4 regions of the Brevibacterium sp. CT2-23B genome follow, and region 1 is predicted to be linked to each of the others. Evidence: riboswitches for the same ligand, from Rfam matches in the RefSeq annotation. Region 1 holds a riboswitch; each other region holds the start of a gene.
The links. Region 1 has a riboswitch for thiamine pyrophosphate ahead of HIM68_RS06475 (hydroxyethylthiazole kinase). Riboswitches for the same ligand answer to the same signal wherever they lie in the genome.
Positions count from the first base shown of each region.

Region 2: linked by a shared signal. The riboswitch ahead of thiO (glycine oxidase ThiO) and the one ahead of HIM68_RS06475 (hydroxyethylthiazole kinase) in region 1 are both predicted to bind thiamine pyrophosphate.
Region 3: linked by a shared signal. The riboswitch ahead of HIM68_RS15570 (ECF transporter S component) and the one ahead of HIM68_RS06475 (hydroxyethylthiazole kinase) in region 1 are both predicted to bind thiamine pyrophosphate.
Region 4: linked by a shared signal. The riboswitch ahead of thiC (phosphomethylpyrimidine synthase ThiC) and the one ahead of HIM68_RS06475 (hydroxyethylthiazole kinase) in region 1 are both predicted to bind thiamine pyrophosphate.

Region 1 is NZ_JABBYK010000002.1:300,390-305,166, reverse strand. It holds gene thiD (bifunctional hydroxymethylpyrimidine kinase/phosphomethylpyrimidine kinase) at 1-387, opposite strand, end outside; gene thiE (thiamine phosphate synthase) at 384-1,142, opposite strand; gene HIM68_RS06475 (hydroxyethylthiazole kinase) at 1,139-2,068, opposite strand; TPP riboswitch at 2,056-2,189, opposite strand; gene HIM68_RS06470 (sugar ABC transporter permease) at 2,341-3,552, opposite strand; gene HIM68_RS06465 (ATP-binding cassette domain-containing protein) at 3,549-4,373, opposite strand; gene HIM68_RS06460 (substrate-binding domain-containing protein) at 4,472-4,777, opposite strand, start outside.
Region 2 is NZ_JABBYK010000001.1:292,008-296,784, reverse strand. It holds gene HIM68_RS01375 (DedA family protein) at 113-1,336, shown strand; gene HIM68_RS01370 (ketopantoate reductase family protein) at 1,290-2,255, opposite strand; gene thiE (thiamine phosphate synthase) at 2,252-2,935, opposite strand; TPP riboswitch at 2,947-3,050, shown strand; gene thiO (glycine oxidase ThiO) at 3,040-4,197, shown strand; gene thiS (sulfur carrier protein ThiS) at 4,194-4,451, shown strand; gene HIM68_RS01350 (thiazole synthase) at 4,453-4,777, shown strand, end outside.
Region 3 is NZ_JABBYK010000006.1:151,877-156,653, reverse strand. It holds gene HIM68_RS15580 (energy-coupling factor transporter transmembrane protein EcfT) at 1-140, opposite strand, end outside; gene HIM68_RS15575 (ABC transporter ATP-binding protein) at 151-1,683, opposite strand; gene HIM68_RS15570 (ECF transporter S component) at 1,683-2,312, opposite strand; TPP riboswitch at 2,335-2,443, opposite strand; gene HIM68_RS15565 (FN3 domain-containing metallophosphoesterase family protein) at 2,590-4,575, shown strand; gene HIM68_RS15560 (universal stress protein) at 4,612-4,777, opposite strand, start outside.
Region 4 is NZ_JABBYK010000004.1:129,083-133,859, forward strand. It holds gene HIM68_RS11625 (DUF1684 domain-containing protein) at 1-1,131, opposite strand, end outside; gene HIM68_RS11630 (M18 family aminopeptidase) at 1,267-2,571, shown strand; TPP riboswitch at 2,633-2,740, shown strand; gene thiC (phosphomethylpyrimidine synthase ThiC) at 2,738-4,546, shown strand; gene HIM68_RS11640 (amidohydrolase) at 4,769-4,777, shown strand, end outside.

The DNA.
Region 1 (4,777 bases):
GGTGCGCACGGCCTCGACGGCATCGGTCTCGAGGAGGCGGTGGCCGGAGGTCGCGATCATCACCGGGTCGACGGTATAGAAGCCGAGCCGGCCTTCGGCGGCGCGAGCGACGACGAGTTCGACAAGGTCACGGCTGCCGAGCATCCCCGATTTCGTCGCATCGACGGGCAGGTCGCCGAGCACGGAGTCGAATTGATCGGCGACGAAATCGACGTCGATCGGATAGACGCGGGACACACCGTGCGTGTTCTGCGCGACGAGGGCGGTGATGACGGTCGTGCCCATGGTCTTCCGCGCGGTGAAGGTCTTGAGGTCGGCATGGATTCCGGCACCGCCGGAGGGATCGGTGCCGGCGATCGACAGGGTGATCGGCGGGCGGGTTGTCACTGTGCACTCCCGGCGTATGCGGCGAGCAGCTCCTCTGCTGCCGTCTTCGGATCGTCGGCCATGCAGATCGCCGAGACCACGCAGATCCCGATCAGCCCACGTCCCTGCAGGTCAGGAGCACGATCGGCGTTGATGCCGCCGATCGCGACCGCGGAGATGCCCGCTTCTGCCACCAGTTCCCCGAGGCGGTCCGGTCCGATTCCGTCGGGGGCGTCGGCTTTCGTGGAGGTGTCATAGACCGGTCCGATGCCGACGAGGTCGACGACTCCGGAGTCTCGGGCGGCGGCGAATTCGACGCTGTTCGCGGCCGAGAGACCGATGAGCGGTTCCGCACCCAGGGCGGCGCGCACCTCGGCGACGGTGGTGTCAGTTTGGCCGACGTGGATATGCACATTCTCGCCTTCGGCGATGAGGCGGCGGGCCACCTCGACGCGGTCGTTGAGGACGACGGGCACCGTGCGGTCGGTGTCGCGGGTGGCGGCATCGACGGCGGCGATGACCTGGCGGGTGAGCGAATAGAAGCCTGCATCGTCGATGTCTTTGTCGCGGACCTGGACGATGCCCACTCCCCCGGCGACGGCGGCCTGCACGGTCTCGGCGACGCTGCGACCGGCCGCCTCGCATTGCGCGGAGTCGGTGACGAGGTAGAGGCGCGTGTCGATTCCGGCGAAGCGGTCGGTCGCGTCTGCTCGGTCGCTCACGGTCGCGCCGTCGTCGGCCGGGTTGTCAGCGATGTGGGCGGAACCGGCGGTCATGCCTGGACGCCTTCGCCGGCGGTTTCATTCGCAGAAGTGAGCGTGTCGAGGCCGATTCTCGCCTGTGCGAGTCGGTCACCGTCGACGGCGTGGAGTGCGTCGAGGAAGTTCACCGAGTAGCTGCCGGGCCCCTTCGCGCCATCGGCGGCGAGTTCCCCGGCGACCGCGAAGTGGGCGTGGGCGGCGACGACGGCTTCGAACTTCGCCGAGGCGGCCCCACCGTTCGCGGACTGCTCAGTGGCGTTGACGGCTGAGACGTCGGCGTCGGGGTCGGCGAGTCCGGCTCGGGCGGCGGCCAGGTAGGCAACGGTGACGGCACCGAGTGAGCAGCCGGTGCCGATGACGAGCGGCATGAACGCATGTCCACCTGAGATGCGGGCGACGTGGTCAGTGCCGTCGATGTGGGCGACGACGGCATCGGTGGGTCCGGAGACGGCGACGATGGCACCGGTCTCTCGGGCCAGCTTCGCGGCAGCGGGCAGGACGGCGTCGACTTCATCGGTGGAGTCGACTCCACGACCACCGAGTCCGACTCCGGCGAGTGCGGCGATCTCGGAGGCGTTGCCGCGGATGGCGGTCGGGTGATCGGCGGCGGCGCGGCGGATGCGGGAGGTGCGGAAATCGACGGCACCGACGCTCACGGGGTCGAGGACCCAGGGCTTGCCGGCGGCGTTGGCGACGTCGATGGCGGCATCGGCGGCGAGCAGCTGATGGTTCGAGGCCGTTCCGAAGTTGACGAGGATTCCGCTGGCGATCCCGGCGAACTGTCCGGCATCGGCCTCATGGTCGAGCATCGCCGGGGAGGCGCCGATGGCCAGGAGCACGTTAGCGCTGAACTGCTGCACGACGGTGTTCGTGATGCACTGGATGAGTGGATTGCTTGCGCGCAGATGCGCATTCGCAGAACGCAGGTCGAAGTCAACCATGACGATCCCTTCGCTAGTATGGCCCAGATCAGGTTCGATGGGTGTTCTCTCAGCCTCGGTGTCCTCCGTGCGCAGCGTCTTAGTGCGAACGGATCCTCATGAGGCACCCCATGTCATTGGCTCCGACTGTATCAGCCCGGTCGGACCCGGGCGACTTCATACTCTGCTTGGATGCTCAGCACCGACCGCTCGACTTAACGTCGCTGTATCAAGCTATGCATTGCGCGCTCGACGCTAAGGCGAGCGGTCGGCAGAGGGAGCTTCACGCCCCACTACCCGCGCCCGACGTACCTCTGTCCGCGGCGGCTGAGCGCGTCGATGACGACGGCGGTGAGCAGGACGAGTGCGGTGATGATCTGCTGCGCATCGGAGTTGAAGCCGATGAGGTAGAGACCGTTGTTGATCGCACCGACGACCAGAGCACCGAGCACGGCTGCCCAGGCGGTTCCTCGTCCGCCGAACAGCGAGGTGCCGCCGATGACAGCTGCAGCGATCGCATTGAGCAGGTCCTGCGTGCTCACCAGCGTCGATCCCGCATTTGTCGTCACACCGGTCTTGATGAAGCCGAACAATGCGGCCAGCACTCCGGCTGCCATGAACACGCTGATGCGCACCCAGGTCACGCGGATGCCGGCACGCCGTGCAGCTTCGACCTTGCCGCCGACGGCGTAGATGGAACGACCGTAGCGGGTCTTGCGCAGCACGAGGTCGATGATGATCGCAATGACGATCATGAGGAAGAAAGGCATCGCCAGACCGAAGTCCTGATTGACGAGGATGAGGAACCCGAACACGATCGCGGCCAGCAGCACGATCCGCACGATCACAGAGGTCCAGCTCGGAGCGCTGAGACCCTCCCGGTGGCGGCGCAGCTTCGAATAGATGATGCCGCCGCCGAAGCCGATGATCGCGACGGCGCCGAAGATATAGGCCCAGATCGCAGGAAAGTAGAAGCTGGCGAAGTCGAAGGCGAAGGTGTCCGACATCGACAGGTTCTTCTGCGTGCCCAATGTCGTCAGAGTCAGACCGGTGAACGCGAGCAGACCGGCCAAGGTGACGACGAACGCCGGGATGCCGACGACGGCGAAGAACCAACCTTGAATCGCGCCGACGACCAGGCCGAGCAGCAGCATGATGACCAGCGCCAAGGCCGGCGGCACACCTTGCCTTACCACCAAGACACCGAGCAGCGAGGCGGCCAAACCGCCCAATTGCGCCAGAGACAGATCGATCTCGCCGAGGAGCAGGATGAGGTTGATGCCGAGAGCCAGGATCGCGAGGAACGCGACCTGAGTGGAGAGGTTGACTAGGTTGGCCGGAGAGATGAAGTTCGAGTCGGCCGACTGGAATACGATGACGATGACGATGAGTGCGAGGATGACCGGGAACGACCCCAGCTGCCCCTCTTTGACCCGGCGGACGAAGGTGCCGATCACGCCTTCGGACGAGATCCGCTCATCGGTGATGAAGGAATTGCGGGTCATCGACGCTCACCCCTCCGTGCGGCGCGTTTGGTCACGACATTGTCGCTGGCTCCGGTGATCGCGGCGACCAGCACATCGGTGCGCTCGTCACCGGGGAAATCACCGGCGTCCTTGCCCAGCCGCAGCACGTGCACCCGGTCGCACACCGCCTGCACATCGGCCATATTGTGGCTGACGAGCAGCACGCCGAGGTCGCGTTCTTTGAGCCGTTCGATGAGGTTGAGCACTTCGGCCGTCTGGGCGACGCCGAGTGCCGCCGTCGGTTCATCGAGCATGACCAAGGATGGTTCGCCGAGGAGGGACCGGGCGATCGCGACCGTCTGACGTTGACCGCCGGACAGGGCCGCGATCGGTACGCGCACGCTCGGGATCTTTGCCGAGAGGCTGCGCAGCAGCTCCCAGGATTTGGCTTCCATCGTCACTTCGTCGAGGACGCCGCCGCGGGTCTTCTCATGTCCGAGGAACAGGTTGGCCACCACGTCGAGGTTCTCGCACAGGGACAGATCCTGGAACACTGTGGCCACTCCGGCTTTCTGTGCATCCTTCGGGGAGGAGAATCTCTGCGCCGTCCCGTTCATGATGAGTTCGCCGTCATCGGCGGCGTGGACTCCGGCGATGACCTTGATCAGGGTCGATTTGCCGGCGCCGTTGTCGCCGACGAGGCCGACGACTTCGCCGCGACCGACGCTGAGATGGATGTCGGTCAGGGCTTGGACTGCACCGAACCGTTTGTTGATTCCGCGCAGTTCGAGCACCGGCTCGCTGTCGCTGCCCGGCGTCCGCGTCGCCTCAGTTGCCGGGTCGGGTGTCTCTGGTGTCATCTGTTCCTACTTGTCGCAGTCGTTGACCCCGGCAGCCGGCGACCGGTGGCGGTCGCCGGCTCGAGGTCGGTCACGTCAGATTGTGAACGCGCACGCGCTCACTTCACGCCGGCATCGGCACAGAGCTTCTCCACCTTGCCTGTGCAGATGTCCTCGGCCTTGATCTGGTCACCAACGATGTCTTTGATGGTGTCGGTGGTGACGACCTTGGCTTCGACGAAGTCCGTGGGGGTGTCCTTGTAGGTCGTGCCCGCGTCGACGTCCTCGCCTGCGGCCAGGGCCACGGCGGCTTTGGCGGCGAACTCGGCCTGCGGTGGGATCGACTTGTAGATCGTGGCGTACTGGTCACCCTTGAGGATGTTCTGCAGACCGTCGACCTCGGCGTCCTGACCTGTCACGACGGG
Region 2 (4,777 bases), on a different contig from region 1:
CGGCCGCAGTCTCGGATTCCGGTTTTCCGCAATGGCACCTGCCGGTCGGCCGCACTGACCGTGCGCCCGACCGCGTACCGGCCCTGCCGTCTTGTGCCTAGCGTGGATGAGTATGGATCTCGCACTCGAGCTGCTCACCGCCACCCTCACCTCTCCGTGGGTGTACCTGCTCATCGCCGTGGCCGCGGCACTGGACTCGCTCGTGCCGATTGTGCCGTCGGAGACTCTGCTCATCACCGCTGCGACCTTCGCCGCGACGGGGCACCCTCACCCGGCAGGACTCGTCCTCGCCGCTGCCGGAGGGGCTCTCCTCGGGGACCTGGCGGCTCACCTCGTCGGCCGATTCGCTGCGACCGGGGTCGGCCGATGGCGACAGTGGGCGAGCATCGCGAACCTGCTCGACTCCGCCCACACGGTCTTCTCTCACCGAGGCGGGACCGTGCTCATCGCCGGCCGATTCGTTCCCGGGGGCCGCAGCCTGGCCACCATCGGCTCCGGTCTGCTCGGGTTCCCGATCCGCACTTTCCTGCTCTGGGACGGGATCGGCAGTCTCGCTTGGGCGCTCTATTCGACGGTGATCGGACTCATCGGGGGAATGATCTTCGAGGACCGGCCGCTGCTCGGAGTCGCCGTGGGCATCGGCATCGCCCTGGCCATCACCGGCAGCGCCGAACTCGTCCGCCGATTACGCCGGCGCCGCAGAGGACGCGCACGTCACCGATTCACCGAATTCCAAGCCCGAGATGTCACGATGGCAGGGATGTCTCAAACATATGTGTGGTACGTCAGCTACGGGTCGAACATGGCTCGCGATCGGCTCGCCTGCTATCTGCAGGGCGGGCGACCGCCCGGGGCGATGGTCACCTATCCAGGTGCCAGGGACGCAACACTGCCCCGCGCAGAAGCCGGGATCGAACTGCCCGGAACGATCTATTTCGCCGGCGAGTCCAAGGTGTGGGGCGGCGGCATGGCCTTCTACGATCATTTCCTCCCCGGACCGACCCCCGCCAAGGCCTACCTCATCACTGCCGAACAGTTCGCCGATGTGGCGGCACAGGAGATGCACCGACCGCCCGAACCGGACAGTCCACTGGAACGCCTCGTCTTCGATCTGGCAGCCGGCAGCTCCCACTCTCTGGGTCCGGGCGGGTACGAGACGCTGCTCGTCCTCGATGATGTCGACGGTGTCCCGATGGTCACGTTCACCGCCGCGCATCGTTCGTCCGACGTCGAACACGCTCAGCCGCAGGAGCCGTATCTGGCGATGCTGCGCACCGGCATTGCCGAAGTCAGAGCCGCTTCTGGGCTTCCCCTGCCCGCAGCTGCACAAGTGTGAGGTCGAGCAGCGGAGTCGCCACTCCCAGATCCTCCGCCTTGATCGACAGGTCGCCGAGGATGTGCTCCGTTTCGCTCGGCAGCCCTGCCGTCACATCCCGGTAGAGGGATGAGGTGAAGGCGGAACCGTCCTCGGTGAGCATCTTGATAGTCATGGCGTGGGAGGCTTCCGACACCGGGTGTCCTGCCGCAGCCGCCACGGCTTCGAGCTCATCGACGATGGCATACACGTGCGATCTGCCGCCGGCTTCCATGATCGCTCCGACCGGGGCGCGGAACAGGCAGGTGACGACTCCTGCCGCGGCGATGAAGATCCATTTCTCCCACAGCCCGTCGATGATTCCATCGACGGTCTGGAGTTTGAATCCGGGCACATCGAGCGCCTCGGAGATGCGTGTGGGCACTTCGGCGCCGTGGAGATCTCCGATGGTCATCACGGCCAGGTCGGTGAGCTGGACGACGGCTCCGTCCCTGATGGTGCCGACGATCTTGACGAACCCTCCGAGCACCTGTCCGGGGTATCTGCTCTGCAGCTTCTCGATCTGAGCCATGCCGTTGAGGAACGGAATGATCGTCGTCTGCTCGCCCACAGCCGGTCCGATATCGGCGATGACCGAGTCGAGTCCACCCGCTTTGACCGCGACGATGACGAGGTCGAAGGTTCGTGGTGCGGCTGTGAGTTCCTCAGCGGTGATGACATCGACCTGATTCGTCCGATCATCACCGGGTGCAGTGAAGCGCAGCCCCTCCGCGCGGACCGTCTCCGCCCGTGCCTGCCGGAGCAGGAAAGTGACATTGCGTCCGGCCTCCTGCAGATAGGTGCCGAACGCTCCGCCGGTCGCCCCCGCCCCGGCGATGAGAATCGACAGGTCGGCGCCAGCACCCATTCCGTCGGATGCGCTGTCAGCTGCTTGGGTCATTCCAACTCCTCCTTGAGCTCCCGCGCGGCCGCAGCGGGATCCTCAGCCGAGGCTATCGCACGGACGACGACGGCACGCCTCGCGCCCGCCTGACGGATCGCGTCCAGCCTCTCCCCGGTCGCGATACCGCCGATCGCGAACCACGGTTTGGCCGCCTCGGCGGCGGTGGCGGTCAGCAGCGCCGTCCCCACAGAGGCGCGGCCTGGCTTCGTCGGGGTCTCCCAGACCGGCCCGACACAGAAATAGTCGGTCTCCGGGTCCGCCTCGGCGGCGAGCGCCTGCTCGAGGGAATGGGTCGAGCGGCCGAGGATGACATCGGGTCCGAGCACAGCCCTGGCCTGAGCACTGGTGAGGTCGCCTTGACCGACGTGGAAGACGTCGGCGTCGGTCAGCAGCGCAACGTCGGCACGGTCATTGACTGAGAAGAGCTTGTCGTGACGGGTGGCGATATCTTTGAGGACCTCCAATGCCGCGATCTCGGCGCGGGCCTCGAGGCTCTTGTCCCTCAGTTGGATGATGTCGACACCTCCACGGTAGGCGGCGTCGAGGAACTCGGCGAGGTCGCCCTGACCGGTCCGGGCATCGGTGCACAGGTAGAGCTTCGCCTCTGCCAGTCGCGCCTCTCTCCAGGCTCTCTTCGTCTGCCGCGCTGCGGTGCGCGGTGGCATCTGTGTGGTCATGGTCATAGAGTAGAGGAGTTCGCGGGAGCCTCCCAACGAGGCTGAGAGGGCGTAGGAGCCGACCGTCAGACCTGATGCGGATCATGCCGCCGGAGGGAGAAGCTGTGAGAGTCATTGTCGTCGGCGCCGGGATCATCGGCCTGTCCACGGCCTGGTATCTGCGCCGCCTCGGTACCGAAGTCACCATCATCGATCCTGCGCCCGCTCAGGGTGCGAGCCATGCTGCCGCAGGGATGCTCGCTCCCGCCGCCGAGGTGGTCTGGGGGCAGACTCCCCTGTACCCGCTGATGCGAGCCTCCGCGCAGATGTATCCTCAGTTCTCCGCCGAGGTGGCGAGCGCCGCTGGCAGCGATCTCGGTTTTTCGGATGCCGGAACATTGGTGTGCGCCGGTGACCGAGCTGATCTGCAGGCTCTGCGGGAGCTGCGCGATGCACAATCGCGGTCCGGTTTCGCCACCGAGCTCATCACCGGCAGTGCTGCCCGCCGGGTTGAGCCGTCGTTGTCGCCTGCCGTCGCCGGGGCAGTCCACATTCCAGGCGATCACTCGATCGACCCCCGTCGGCTCACTGCCGCATTGCTGACTGTCCTGTCCTCTCACTCAGGAGGCTTCATTCGCCAGCGGGCGGCCAGCCTGATCAAGGACGGCGATACGACTGTGGGAGTCGCACTGGGCGATGGCCGCCGGTTGGAGGCCGATCAGGTGATCATCTGCGCCGGCAGCGCTGTGTCCGCGATCGTCGGTGCCCCGCAGCTGCCTCTGCGTGAGGTCTGGGGTGATGTTCTGCGACTGCGCGCCTCCGCGAAGGCGACTCCGCTGCTGAGCCGCACCATCCGCGGGCTGGTCAATGGTCGCCCCGTCTACCTGGTTCCTCGCCCGGACGGCGAGATCGTGCTCGGTGCCAGTTCGCGTGAGGACGGACTCTCCGGCACTCCGGCCGGGACGATTCACCGGCTGCTCGCCGACGGGCAGCGACTGGTCCCGGGCATCCTCGACGCGGAGATCACCGATATCACCACCCGTGCCCGGCCCGGTTCTCCGGACGACCTGCCGATGATCGGCCGCATCGATCCCGGCTGCATCGTGAGCACCGGGTATTTCCGCCACGGCATCCTCTTGGCCCCGTTCGGCGGCAGGCTCGGTGCCGAGCTCGCCCTGGGCGTCGCCTCCGACTGGCCTCCTGACGGGACGCTCGAGTCCGTGTCCCCACACCGCTTCACCACAGACCACACCAGTGCCTACCCGATGAGGAGCAACGCATGACCGACCACGAACACTCACCGACCATCGTCCTCAACGGCGCTCGCCATGAGCTGCCGGGTGCCACCTCGGCGCTCGACCTCATCGCCGACGTCACCGGACGGGAACTGAACCCCGATGGGACACCAGCCGACGGCGGCCGCCTGGGCATCGCCCTGGCCGTCGACGGTGAAGTCATCCGTCGCGGTGCCTGGTCCGACTACACCCTGGCCGACGGGCACACCGTCGACATCGTCACCGCTGTGCAGGGAGGTTGAGATGACCTGGACGATCGATGATGTGGAGATGTCGTCTCGCCTCGTGATGGGCACGGGAGGGGCGAGTTCCCTGAGCATTCTCGAAGACGCACTCGTGGCTTCGGGAACCGAGCTGACCACTGTGGCGATGCGCCGTTTCGATGCCGAGTCCCGCGACTCAGTGTTCACAATGCTCCAGCGTCTGGGTATTCGGGTGCTGCCGAACACCGCCGGCTGCTATACGGCCCGGGATGCCGTGCTCACCGCCCGACTGGCCCGAGAGGCGCTGGAGACGAATTGGGTGAAGCTCGAGGTCATCGCGGATGAGGACACCCTGCTGCCGGATC
Region 3 (4,777 bases), on a different contig from region 1:
AGCAGCGCCCCGACCATGAGGATGAGGGCCACTGCGATCTTCGTCAGCGGATTGCACCGAGCCAAAGCGGTGGAACGCACCACGGGGATGAGCTGTCCCGGATCCTGTACGGCGACCTCGGGGGAGGGGCGAGAACGCACATCGAGACTCTCACTCACCGCGATCACCCGCCCTGACACGCGATTCCGACTCGTCGACGACATCGCGATCTGCACTCAGGCAGCCACCGAGCTCGAGGACATCGGCACCTATGGCCTCGAGGAACGCCTGATCGTGGCTGACCGCGACCACCGCGGAACCGTGTACCAAGGCATCGAGGAACATCTCCACCAACCCCGCCCACGTCAGCGCATCCTGACCGAAGGTCGGCTCATCGACGATGAGCACCCGTGGCCGGGGCGCCAGCATCGTTGCCACCGACAGGCGTCGCTTCTCCCCACCTGAGAGACTCTGCGGATGAGCCTGCGCCAACCCGGTGAGACCGAGTCCCTCAAGAAGCTCATCCACCCGTGCCTGCGACTCGGCGGCAGACCATCCGGCCAGTCGGGGGCCCAGCTCGAGTTCGGTCGCCACGCTCGAGGTGAGGAACTGGTGTGCCGGTTCCTGGAAGACCATGCCGATGTGCGCCGCCAGCTGCTTCGACGGCCAGGCGAATGGCCGGGCCCGTTTGGCTCCGTCCCGCAGGGGCGCCTCGGCGAGGACCTGTCCGGAGAATTCGGGCAGAAGGCCCGCCAGGGTCAGGGCCGTGGTCGATTTGCCTGCCCCGTTCGCACCGACGATTCCGAGTGCCTGACCGGCACGCAGGCTCAGGTCAAGGTCGGTCGCGGCGGGGGTGGCCATGCGCGGTCGAGCAACGCTGAGCCGATGGGTGCGCAGCAGAACCTCGCCGATGCGGCCCGACGTCCGATCGATTCCCGCGGTTCCGCCTCGGCGCGGGTCGGGGGAGTGCCGCGGCATCCAGATTCCGCAGTCGACGAGTGTGTCGGTCAGGTCCGGATCGGAGAAGATCTGCGCGGGCGGACCTTGGGCAGCAATGCCGTCGCGGCCGAGCACGATGACCCGGTCGACGTGATCGATCCACAGCTCGACCCGGTGTTCGACGACGAGCATGGTCGCCTGTGTCTCGGCCTGCACGGTGAGCACGGCATCGCGGACCTCGGTCGCTGAGGCGGGATCGATATTGGCCGTCGGTTCGTCGAGGACGATGACCTCCGGGGCCATCGCATGGATCCCGGCCAGAGCCAGCCGCTGCTTCTGCCCACCGGACAGAGCGGCACTCGGATGCTCCGGCGGCAGATCGAGTCCCAGCGCCTGCAGGGACTCGGGGACCTGAGCGTCGATTGTCTCGGACGGGAGTCCGAGGTTCTCCATCCCGAACGCCACATCATCACCGATGCGGGAGAAGATCACCTGAGAATCGGGATCTTGGAGGACCAGCCCGGTGCTGCCTCGGCGGGGATCCGGTTTCTCACCGCCGACGAGGAGTTCACCGGTGGCCTCACCCGATTCCTCGGGCAGGACACCGGCGACGGCGTGGAGGAACGTCGATTTGCCGGCCCCGGAGGCGCCGAGCAGCAGCACTTTCTCTCCGGCCGTGATCTGCAGATCGAGCGGTCCGACTGCCGGCTGGTCACGGTCGGTGTGTGTCCATGAGAAGCCGGCGGCCGTGATCGGCAGCGCCATCAGCGCAGTCGGCCTGAGGCGAAGGAGCTGAGCGCTCCGGTAGCCGCGATCGCCCGGTAGGCGAACCAGGCGCCGATCCCGGAGATGACGAGGCCGGAGACGATCGCGCAGACTGCGTAGATCGCCTGGAAGCCGAACTGCCATTCGGCGTTGTACATGATGTTCTCGCTCACTGCCATGAACGCAGCCGCCAGCATGCCCGATGCGGCGGTGACCCACAGGGTGAAGCGCTTGTAGCCGAAGGCGGCGAAGACGAGTTCGGCACCGAGGCCCTGCAGCAGACCCGAGAGCAGAACGGTTGCTCCGAAGTGGGAGCCGAGGACGGCTTCGACGATGGCCGCGATGAGTTCGCACAGGAGCGCGGCACCGGGTTTGCGGATGATCGCACCGGCGAGCGGACCGGCCAGCACCCAGAGCCCGGCGATGAGGCCGATCGACGGCGGGAATGCCTGGAAGGCGAGTTCGAGGACCTTCCAACTCAGCGCCAACACCCAGAACACGAGTCCCACGGCGATGCCGAGAACGGCGGTGGTGACATAGTCGACCACCCGCCACTGTTTGGATTTCGGCGCCGCGGTGAAGGCACGTGAAGGGGTGGGGGTGGTGTTCGGCGTGGTGGTTTTCGGCATTGTGCCTCCTCATTTCAAGGAGGGGTGAAGAGTCTCGACTTCCTTCGACGGTGCTAACCGCATCAGGTTCGAGGGTCTGCAGCTTCTTCTGCACTCTCAGCGCCCCTGACGGCGCTCCCCTGTCGTAGCCACCACTGTACAACAGGGGAGCGGGGCAGCGACCGGGATCCGTGGCGACGCGGAGGCCGGGGGTGGTCATCGAGGATTCACTTCCCGTTCCCATTCCCGTCGATGGGCCTCGAACAACCGGACACTACTGGTCAGTAGGAATGGGCGGGTGAATACGCATCGACTTAAGAGACCGCTCAGTGCCCTGTCCGCCGCCACCCTGCTCGCCGCTCTGGTGGCGGCCCCGGTGCCCGTGCGTGCCGAGCCATCTCTCGGTTCCGGAGGGGCGACCGCGACCCAGGGCGCGAAGGCCGACTCTGCTCAGACTCCGAGCCCTGACCGGACGGATTCGCCCGCCGAGGCGGACGCGGGGAGCGAGGCGATCACCGATACCGTGTTGCAGGTCGGGGCCGACTCCACGGCGCGCAACCTCTCGTGGATGAGCGAGAGTGCCGGTGGGGGAGAGGTCCGGTGGGCACCGGCTAGTGAGGTCGACGGCGGAAAGCTCCCCGCCGATGCTGACAAGGCTGAGACCACGGACTCGGGCCTTGCCACCGACCTCAAGCGTCACTTCAACCATGCGAGCATGACTAACCTGGAACCCGACACCGAATACGCCTACCAGGTCGGCAGCGACAAGGACGGGTTCACCGAGGTGCAGCAGTTCACCACAGGATCGTCCGGAGGCGTTGACGAATTCCTCGTCTTCGGCGACCCTCAGGTCGGCGCCGGAGGCGGAGATCCCGACGACGCGGCCGGTTGGGACCGGACCCTGTCCTCGGCAGCGGCCACCGCCGACGACCCGAGCTTCTTCTACTCGCTGGGAGACCAGGTCAACTCCGCCGGCAACCAAGAGCAGTACGCTCAGTACCTGGCACCGGAAGCGACCCGGACGATCCCGCAGGCGACGACGATCGGCAACCACGATGTGTCATCGAAAGCCTACGAGCAGCATTTCAACCGACCCAATGTCAGCCAGGACCACGGCGGTGGCGGCGTCATCACCTCCGGCGGCGACTACTGGTTCATCGAGGACGGAGTCCTGTTCCTCAACATCAACTCGAACAGTTCGGATATGGACGCCCACGCCGAGTTCATCGAGGAAGTCGTCGCCGAGCATGGTGACCAGGCACGGTGGACTGTGCTCGGGTTCCACCACTCGATCTATTCGACGGCCACGCACTGGGATGACCTCGATGTGAAGCGGCTGCGGAAAGCGATCCCTCCGGTCGCGGCCCGCAATGACATCGACCTCGTCGTCTCCGGCCACGACCACATCTATAACCGCACCTTCCTCATGGACGGCGAAGGCAAGCCTGTTGAGGGCTCCGAAGCGGGAGCCGAGGAAGAGAAAGAAGACGGGCAGACGCTCTACCTCACGCTGACCTCGTCATCAGGGTCGAAGTTCTATGACTACGTTCCCGGCCTCGACTGGGAAGGCAAGAGCGTCCACAACGACGTGCCCGCCTTCACGCGGGTCCGGGTCAGCGACGAGGCGCTGCGGGCGACGACCTATGAGGTGCCAGCAGGCGGGGCATCGGCCGATGGTGAGCGCGCGGAGGCGCAGGCCGCAGCCGAGCAGATCGACGATGTCGAACTCAGGCGCGCCGAGGCGGAAGAACCAGCCCCGGATGACGACGCGGAGGCCGATGCCGGTGCAGACGCCGGTTCCGGCGCCAGCGCGGGTGCCGACTCCGCGGCAGGTGCTGATGATGCAGGTGCGAATGATGACGCCGACAGTGCAGGAACGAGCGACGACGCGGACGCAGGTGCCGAGGATGCCGGAACCAGCGACGACGCTGGTACGGGTGGCACCGCCTCCGACAGCGCCGCCTCCGACGGTGCTGCCTCGGGTGGTGTCGGGTCTGACGGTACCGACGACGAGAACGGAACAGACTCGGGGACAGCAGATGCCGGCACTGCCGACTCCGGCTCCGAGGCAGATGCAGCCGAGGCAGATGCGACCGAGGCGAACGCCGCAGGAACGGGCGATGATTCGGATTCATCCGGGACCGCCTCGGCGAGTGGGGATGGAGACCTGCCCCGCACCGGCGGTGGGCTCGCACTGCCCTTGGCCGTCGGCGCGGGAGCGCTGGCACTCGGTGCGACACTTCTCGTGGTGAGCCGTCGCCGCCGAGGTGCCGGGCTCAGCTGATCGGCACAGCCGTGCTGATCAACCCGGCGCTGTCGATCAGCTCGGAACCACCATGACCGGACCCTCGGCGTGGTTGAGGACTCCGCGCGAGACGGATCCCAGCAGTGCGCTGCGGATCCGTCCGCGCCCACGGGTGCCCATCACCGTCAGCTGTGCGCGGGAGCTGATCTCGACAAGAGTCTCAGTCGGATCGCCGACCGGC
Region 4 (4,777 bases), on a different contig from region 1:
GGGGCGCGTCACCTCGGCGCTCTCTTCGTCCCACCACACGTAGAAGAGGAACGGCACGTTGATCCCGGCCTCCGAGTAGAAGAACGGGGGACGCCGCTCACCTGCGGTGACGTCGAAGGGAACGACGTTTCCCTCGATCGGGGCCGGGCAGGTGGCGAATGAGGTGAACGCGAACGGGTAGTTCACCGCACGGTTGAAATCGATGACGAGCGACCCGTCCTGATTCGGCACTCCGAGGTCGATGGTCCGCCACGCAGCGGTGGTGCTCCCGTTCGTCGAATCGTGGAAGTCCAGTTGGAGTCCGGTCTTCGGGCACCCGGTGGCGAGCAGGCTCACCTCACCGTGCGAGGTCTCGAAGGTGACGGTTCCCGCCGCCTGTGTCTGCAGCTGCAGGTCCTCTTGGGCGGTTTCGATGGTGTAGGTCTTGAACGGGTCGAACCTGGTGAACCGGGCGAGGAAGACGAAGTCCGGGTCCGGGTCGAAGACCGGAACCTCGAAGAACTTCCCGAGCAGCGGGGACTTCGAATTGCGCACACGCACGCCGAGGCGGCCGCCCCGATCGATGAGTTCGTAGAGGACGTTGCCGACGGTGAACCAGTTGAGCGAGCCGCCGTTCGGAAGCTTCGCGCTGAACCCATTCTCTTCCACGCGGACCTGTGGCTTGGCGGGCGCTGCTGCGTGCCAGTCGGATCCGCCGTCGGACCCCGCATCGGATCCGGCATCCGTTCCGGCAGAAGAGTCGGCACCCGCAGCGTCTGCCGCAGCCGCGCCCGCACCGGACTGGTCCATCACCCTCGGCAGAGTCGAGGTGTCGCTGGGCACGGCCGGGCTGGTCGCACGGGTCGGTCCTCCGCCGTTCACGCCAGAAGCAGCAACGGCACCAGCCGACTCACCGTTGCCGACCTTGCTGAGCAGGTCGAATGTCTCGGCTGCGGGGCCGGCCTTGATTCCGGTCTTCAGGGATACGGTCACCCAGCCGTCGTCGACGGTGAACGTGCCGGGGGCGTCGGTCCAGGTCGATTCGGCGTCGAGCCAGTGGAGTCCGACGACACTGAGCCAGCCGAACGGTTTCGCAAGGGCTGAGTTCCGTGAGTCGCGCCAGGTGTTCCACTCCGTCACGAACTGGTTCACGTCGAACACTCCTTGCCGTCGCTGGTGCGGTCGCAGGGTCGCTGCCCCCGCCTGATTCTCGGACCCGGTGGCAACCCGGCGTCTGAGACCTGATCTTCTTCACCTCCAAACTACCGCAAACGATAGGCTGGGGAAATGAATGAATCACTCCCGAGACCGGATGTGGCCGCGACGACAGCGGCTGACCTCGGCGACTTCGTCAGCGCATCTCCCAGCTCCTACCACGCGGTGGACACGGCAGCGAAACGCCTGGAAGAGGCCGGTTTCTCCCGCCTCGACGAGTCCGTTCCCTGGGTGCTGACGCCCGGAACCGGGCACTACGTCATCCGCGACGGCGCGCTCATCGCGTGGATGAATCCCACCGTCACCGAGGTGGCTCCCCGGTTCCGTGTGTTCGGCTCCCACACCGATTCCCCTGCGTTCAAACTTAAACCCGGCGGCGAGTTCACCGCCGAAGGCACCCGCCAGGTCGGGGTGGAGATCTACGGCGGGCCGCTGCTGAATTCGTGGCTCGATCGTGAGCTCGCCTTCGCGGGTCGACTCAGTCTCGCCGACGGCAGCATCGTGCTCGCCCGCACCGGGCCGATCGCCCGCATCCCGCAGCTCGCGATCCACCTCGACCGGCAGGTCAATGAGGGCCTGGCCCTGGACAAGCAGCGTCACACCGCTCCCGTCATCGGTCTGGCCGACCTCGCCGAGGCGGACATCATCGAACTGCTCGCCGCCTCTGCCGGGGTCGATGCCGAGTCCGTCGTCGGCCACGATGTCTACACCATTCCCGTTCAGGAGCCGGCCCTCTTCGGTGCCGCCGAAGAGTTCTTCGCCTCGCCGAGGCTGGACAACCTCCTGTCCGTCCATGCCGGCGTCACCGCGCTCACCCAGCTCGATGCCGACGGGCTCGACGGCATCCCTCTGTTCGCGGCGTTCGATCATGAGGAGATCGGGTCGAATTCGCGTTCGGGCGCGTGCGGTCCGTTCCTCGCCGATGTCACCGAGCGCATCGTCGCCTCCTTGCTGCCGCAGTCGACGCGCAGCGATTATCTCGCGTCGATGGCCACCTCGGTGTGCGTCTCCTCCGATGCCGGGCATGCTGCCCACCCGAACTATCCGGAACGGCACGATCCGCATGTCCGCCCCAGCCTCGGCGGAGGACCGCTGCTCAAGCTCAACGCTCAGCAGCGCTACGCCACGGATGCGGTAGGCGCCGCCGTATGGTCGCAGGCGTGCGCGGCCGCCGGGGTCGAGTACCAGGATTTCGTGTCGAACAATGCGATGCCCTGCGGGTCGACGATCGGACCGCTGACCGCAACCCGACTGGGCATGACGACCGTCGATGTGGGTCCGGCTCTGTACTCGATGCACTCGGCGCGCGAAATGGTCGCGGTCTCCGACGTCGTCGCCCTCGGTGCGGCAGCGAAGGCGTTCCTCCAGGGCAGCTGACCCCCAACCTGTCGCTCGAGGAGCCGCAGTTGTCCTCACTGCGTCATTCGTGATACGAACGGCACGACGCCACGGGAGCCCGCTGCAAGGGCTGAGATCGGACTGGATCGTCCGAGACCGTAGAACCTGATCCGGTTGATACCGGCGTAGGAAGTGAGGACTGCAGATGACTGCATTCACCCCTGAAACACCTGCCCCTGCCACGACTTCGTCTGACGCAGATTCGCACGACCAGTTCACCCTCAAGCAGTATCCGACGCATTCGCCGGCGTGGGTCGAGGACGAGGAACACGGCATCCGCGTTCCCGTGACCCGCATCGAGCTCGAGGACGCGAACGGTCGGGACAACGATCCCGTCGACGTGTACCGCACTGTCGGACCGGGCAGCATTCCGGAGGAGGGACTGCCCGCTCTGCGATTCCCGTGGATCGAGAATCGTCTCGACACTGAGACGTATGACGCCCGCGGCCACCGCATCGCCGATGACGGTCGTGCCGCCGTTCGCCGAGGTGCCCCGTCACAGCAGTGGAAGGGACGCAAACCGGTTCCGCGAAGGGCCAAGTCCGGCCGCACGGTGACCCAGATGCACTACGCAAGGCAGGGCATCATCACCCCGGAGATGCGGTTAGTGGCGCTTCGCGAGCAGTGCGATGTCGAACTCGTGCGCGCCGAGCTCGCCGCCGGTCGCGCGATCATTCCGAACAACATCAATCACCCCGAATCCGAGCCGATGATCATCGGCAAGGCGTTCCTCGTCAAGATCAACGCGAACATCGGCAATTCCGCGGTCACCAGCTCCATCGCCGAGGAGGTGCAGAAGCTGCGGTGGGCCGCGAAGTGGGGTGCCGACACCCTCATGGATCTGTCGACCGGCAATGACATCCACACCACCAGGGAGTGGATCATCCGCAATTCGCCGATCCCCATCGGCACCGTCCCGATCTATCAGGCGCTGGAGAAGGTCGACGGCGATGCGAACGCACTGACCTGGGAGATCTATCGCGACACGGTCATCGAGCAGTGCGAGCAGGGTGTCGACTACATGACCGTGCACGCGGGTGTGCTGCTGCGCTACGTTCCTCTCACGGCTGACCGGGTCACCGGGATGGTCTCACGCGGCGGGTCCATCATGGCCGGCTGGTGCCTTGCCCACCACGAGGAGAACTTCCTCTACACCCACTTCGATGAACTCTGCGAGATCTTCGCTCGCTACGATGTTGCTTTCTCGCTCGGCGACGGACTGCGGCCGGGTTCTATCGCCGATGCCAATGATGCCGCCCAGTTCGCCGAGCTCGACACTCTCGCCGAACTCACCGAACGCGCTTGGGCCCACGACGTCCAGGTGATGGTCGAAGGGCCCGGGCACATTCCGCTCCACCTCGTGCGGGAGAACGTCGAACGTCAGCAGGAGCTCTGTCACGGTGCGCCGTTCTACACCTTGGGTCCGCTGGTTACGGATATCGCGCCCGGATACGACCACATCACCTCGGCGATCGGGGCGACGGAGATCGCCCGCTACGGCACGGCGATGCTCTGCTACGTCACCCCAAAGGAGCATCTCGGGCTGCCCGACCGTGACGACGTCAAGACCGGGGTGATCACGTACAAGATCGCCGCGCATGCCGCCGATATCGCGAAGGGCCACCCGGGGGCGACGGCCCGCGATGATGCGCTGTCGAAGGCTCGATTCGAATTCCGGTGGCGGGACCAGTTCGCCCTCGGCCTCGATCCGGAGACCGCCGAGGCGTTCCACGACGAGACGCTGCCGGCGGAACCGGCGAAGACCGCGCACTTCTGTTCGATGTGCGGTCCGAAGTTCTGCTCGATGCGCATCTCCCAGGACATCCGCGACACCTACGGCAGCGCCGAGGCGCAGGAGGCCCTGGCGGGAATGCAGCAGAAGAGCCGCGAGTTCCTCACATCGGGCGGAGAGGTCTGCCTGCCCGATCCGACCGTCGGCCTGCGGGAAGGCTGAGTCCGGCTCCGGGCCGGATCCCGCCCGTCGGCCCTCAGAACAACTGAGGAACGGGGGCCCCGGAGAATCCTGGCCGCGGGCCGCGCTGCCCGCCATGCGAAGCGTGGAGCTCCGCTCCTCGTCAGCGTCGATCAAGGCGGAGCGCGCCTACTGGACTGTACACAGATCGACAGACGCGCCACGCCTTGAATGAGCAGTTCGGAGACGATGTAGGTTGACGGTATGAGCGAA